One region of the Enterocloster bolteae genome, then DNA from elsewhere that is predicted to be linked to it. Evidence: riboswitches for the same ligand, from Rfam matches in the RefSeq annotation. Region 1 holds a riboswitch; the other holds the start of a gene.
What was found. A riboswitch is a leader RNA that binds a small molecule or an ion and turns the genes downstream of it on or off. The one in region 1 is predicted to bind glycine.
Positions count from the first base shown of each region.

Region 1 (2,204 bases):
ACGGAGTACTGGTCGCACTCTATGCCGCAGGGCATGAAACATGTCTCTATGATGGAGTACACATCTTCATGGGCAATCCGTCTGGATACCATGGAATAGAGGTCGATGTCCTCTATGGTCAGCGTCTCAATGGCGTCCTCATCGCCGTGTTTTGCGGCTTCCAGGAGACTGCTGCGTTTTTTGGCGGCCTGACGGGAGTCCTCTGCCTGTTTTTCCGTCTTATTGACAGGCAGCAGCACCTTACCCTGGACTGCCAGTCCTGTAAGGGCGGCTCCCTTTGGCTGGACAGGCTGGCGGGCGCTGCGGCGCATCCTGTACTCCATGGAATTTTCCATGTAGAAGATTAGGGATATGCCCACCCTGTATTCATCAAGAAGGCCTGCATAAGTTTCACGCTCCGTGTGGCGCTGGATGGAACATTCCGCCTCTGAACTTACATCCGGGTTCTTGACATAGGGAAAGTAATACTCGCGGCTGAATGTTCCTTTGGGGCTCATCTCGCCTATCATGGCAACTCCCATGCCGGGGGCCACTTCCGTTCGCAGTTCACAGAACCTGCTGCCTTCCTGTTCCGCCAGGCGGCCGGTCATCTCCGCTTCTTTTACCAGACGCTTTAAAAGCTTCGCCATATCCTGTTTTTTCTGGTACATACTGAATCCTACTGTCCGCATAAACTTATGCATCTTGTCACCTTCTTTCACTTAAGATTTTGCTCACCTAAAACCGTACTCATACAAGAATGAGGCCAAAGGAACCCCTTCGCCTCATCACCTTTGCTCATTATATACTACTTCATAGGAGATTACCAGTATTTTTTCTAAATAAACCGTAAAATATTCGTGAAAATAAGTTTGGAAAATAAGGCGAAAAATGCGATTGATGTGTTAAAATTTAAACACTTTTTAGCTATTGACTGAAAATCGCGCCTGTGTTAGTATGGGATTAGCACAAGGCAAGCCGGTGGGATTTGCGTTTGCGGACAATTTTATATCATCGGAAGATGGATTCGGGAGAGACTGACCAAAATGTATGAAAGATACAGAATACGCTTGATATAGCGTATCCGTGTATTATCAGCATACAGAACACAGCGCCGAAGGGGAAGCGGAAAACTCTCAGGCAAAAGGACCGGATACCGGACGATACTCTGGAGAGCATAGCACCGAAGAAGCCAAATCTTTCAGGTCCAAGGACAGAGCGCATGAACATCTTTTGTTCGTGCGCTTTCATAGTCTATGATTGTTAAGGACCAGACAATTTCATGAAGGAGGTAGTGATTATGGGAACAGAAACAGCAGGGGAGGTTTTGTTAAAAACACCTCTCTACGACACTCACGTAACGTATAAGGGCAAGATCGTACCTTTTGCAGGGTATCTTCTGCCGGTACAGTACGAAACAGGCGTTATCGAGGAACACATGGCAGTGCGTACCAAATGCGGTCTTTTTGACGTGTCACACATGGGGGAAGTGATTTGCAAAGGACCGGACGCCCTTAAGAATCTGAACATGCTCCTGACCAATGACTATACGGTCATGGCGGAGGGCCAGGCCAGATACAGCCCCATGTGCAATGAACAGGGAGGCGTGGTGGATGACCTGATTGTGTATAAGGTCAGGGATGACTGCTATTTTATCGTGGTGAACGCTGCCAACAAGGATAAGGACTATGCGTGGATGAAGGCCCACCAGTCAGGGGATGTTGTGTTTGATGATATTTCCTCCCAGGTGGCACAGCTTGCCCTGCAGGGACCAAAAGCAATGGATGTGCTTAAAAAGGTGGCGAAGGAGGAAGATATTCCTGAAAAATACTATACCTGCCTTTTTGACCGCATGGTGGGCGGCATGAAATGCATCATTTCCAAAACCGGTTATACCGGAGAGGACGGAGTGGAGATTTATCTGGCGCCGGAGGATGCGCCTAAGATGTGGGAACTGCTCATGGAGGCAGGAAAGGATGAGGGCCTGATTCCGTGTGGTTTGGGCGCCAGGGATACCCTGAGGCTGGAAGCAGGCATGCCTCTGTACGGACATGAGATGGACGATACTATTTCTCCCAAGGAAGCCGGATTGGGAATCTTTGTGAAGATGGATAAGGATGATTTCATCGGAAAACAGGCTATCCAGGACAAGGGACCTTTGACCAGGAAGCGTGTGGGATTAAAGGTAACCGGCCGCGGCATCATCAGGGAGCACCAGCCTGTTT
Region 1 covers NZ_CP022464.2:6,337,342-6,339,545, reverse strand. Annotated here, with positions in the region: gene CGC65_RS29425 (DUF3881 family protein) at 1-683, opposite strand, end outside; glycine riboswitch at 998-1,141, shown strand; gene gcvT (glycine cleavage system aminomethyltransferase GcvT) at 1,280-2,204, shown strand, end outside.

Region 2 (2,204 bases), 910 kb from region 1:
AGACAGTGAGCGCACAGCCGCCGCTGTTGCCGGACGGGTGGGAGTGGACGAGTATTATTCGGAGGTCCTTCCCGAGGACAAGGCCCGGTTCGTGGACGAAGAAAAGAAAAAGGGCCGCAAGGTTATTATGATTGGCGACGGAATCAATGATTCGCCGGCCCTGTCGGCTGCTGACGCGGGAATTGCCATCAGCGAAGGGGCTGAGATTGCCAGGGAGATAGCAGATATCACCATCTCGGAGGACAACCTGTTCCAACTGGTGACACTGAGGGCTATCAGCCGGGCACTCATGGACCGGATTGACCGGAACTACAGGTTTGTTATCGGATTCAACCTGGGTCTTATTCTTCTGGGAGTGGGAGGCGTCATAACCCCGGCCGCATCAGCTATGCTCCACAATACATCCACTCTGGCTATCAGTTTAAAGAGTATGACCAATCTTCTGGATTGATTTTTGAAGGCGCGTACAGAAAAAAAATAAAATCCCCCTTCCTGTATTTTACAATTATTTTGGGAATGGAAGAGAGTAAATGGACATATGTTTATTTTCTGTCATTTATTGTGAAAAAAATTGTGCCGTATGCATAAAAAAACGGTATGTTTTTTGTGAAAAAGAAATAAACTGAACATAATTCTATTGCTTTTTTCTATGTTTGATGTTAAAATATAAACAAAGTTAATGACAGACCGGTTGATGAATTCGGGAGAGATTACCGCCAGGTAACGCCGAAGGGGATGCGCAAACTCTCAGGCAAAAGAATCGAATTCGGACGGGACTCTGGAGAAGGTCACTAAAATGTGAATACCGATGAAGCAACCGGCGGCATAGCAGCAACCGCGTCAGGGAAACTTTCAGGTAAAAGGACAGAGGCAGACATCTACGCTACGTTTATGTCTGTCTCTGTTTTTTTGCAATTTTGGGGACTTCTTCGTTACCTGCATTGCGAAAACTCTACCAAGGATATACCTTAGCTTAAGAGCTATCACAGCGGTAACGGCGGTCTGTGGTGGAAAGCGGCCAAGCATATCTGCGGAGAGCAAAAAACAGGAGGAACGTAGATTTATGACAATTATTACGGGGTTAGGATTACTATTATTGACGCTGGCAGCTTTCTCACTTTTCAGTATGAAGGCGCCCAAAGGTTCAGCGGCCATGTCGGGAATGGCCAATGCAGCAGTTGCAACTTTCCTTGTGGAGGCTGTCCACAGGTACATATCCGGAGATTTGCTTCACCTGGCATTCCTTGGGGAAACGGGCACCATATCGGGCAACATGGGCGGCGTGGCAGCGGCAATTATGGTACCGATAGGCATGGGAGTGAATCCCGTATTTGCAGTAGTTGCCGGTGTTGCTCTGGGAGGATACGGCATCCTTCCGGGATTTATCGCAGGATATGCAATTGGCTTCATTGCGCCGTTTATTGAGAAACACCTTCCGCCGGGCCTGGATTCCGTGCTGGGTGCTCTCATGATTGCACCGATTGCCAGATTCATCGCCTTCCTGGTGGATCCGGCTGTGAATGCAGCCCTGGCGCACATCGGCGGCATGATTTCGGCAGCTACAGAGCAGTCGCCCATTCTCATGGGACTTCTGCTGGGAGGGGTTATCAAGATGATTTGTACGTCTCCCCTCAGTTCCATGGCTCTTACCGCCATGCTGGGACTTACAGGACTGCCCATGGGTATTGCAGCTATTGCCTGCTTCGGCGGTTCCTTTACCAATGGTGTCATCTTTAAAATGCTCCACTTCGGGGATAACAGCAACGTGGCAGCTGTTATGATGGAGCCGCTGACACAGGCCCATATCATAACAAAGCACCCCATACCGATTTATTGTTCCAACTTTTTCGGGGGAGGCTTTTCGGGAGTGGCCGCCGCATTCCTGGGCATTATCAACAATGCCCCGGGAACAGCATCTCCCATACCCGGACTGCTGGCGCCCTTTGCCTTCAATCCGCCGTTAAAGGTACTTATGGCGCTGCTGCTGGCTGCCATCAGCGGTACCCTGGCTGGAATCGTGGGAGCCATAGTATTTAAGAAGAAGTATGATATGAAGCCGGAATTATCCGTCATTAATTCGTTTGAGGAGTAATAACGCAGCATGGGAACAGCCAGATGGGGAAACTTGTCTGGCTGTTATTTTTATTTTTTTTGCAATAAACAATATTAATAATAATTATCAATATTGTTTATTGACAAAAGGG
Region 2 covers NZ_CP022464.2:5,429,444-5,431,647, reverse strand. Annotated here, with positions in the region: gene CGC65_RS25125 (heavy metal translocating P-type ATPase) at 1-451, shown strand, start outside; glycine riboswitch at 692-773, shown strand; glycine riboswitch at 775-872, shown strand; gene CGC65_RS25120 (PTS sugar transporter subunit IIC) at 1,064-2,092, shown strand.
Region 2: it holds a riboswitch for glycine, as region 1 does, so the genes downstream of both, CGC65_RS25120 (PTS sugar transporter subunit IIC) here and gcvT (glycine cleavage system aminomethyltransferase GcvT) in region 1, are expected to answer to the same signal.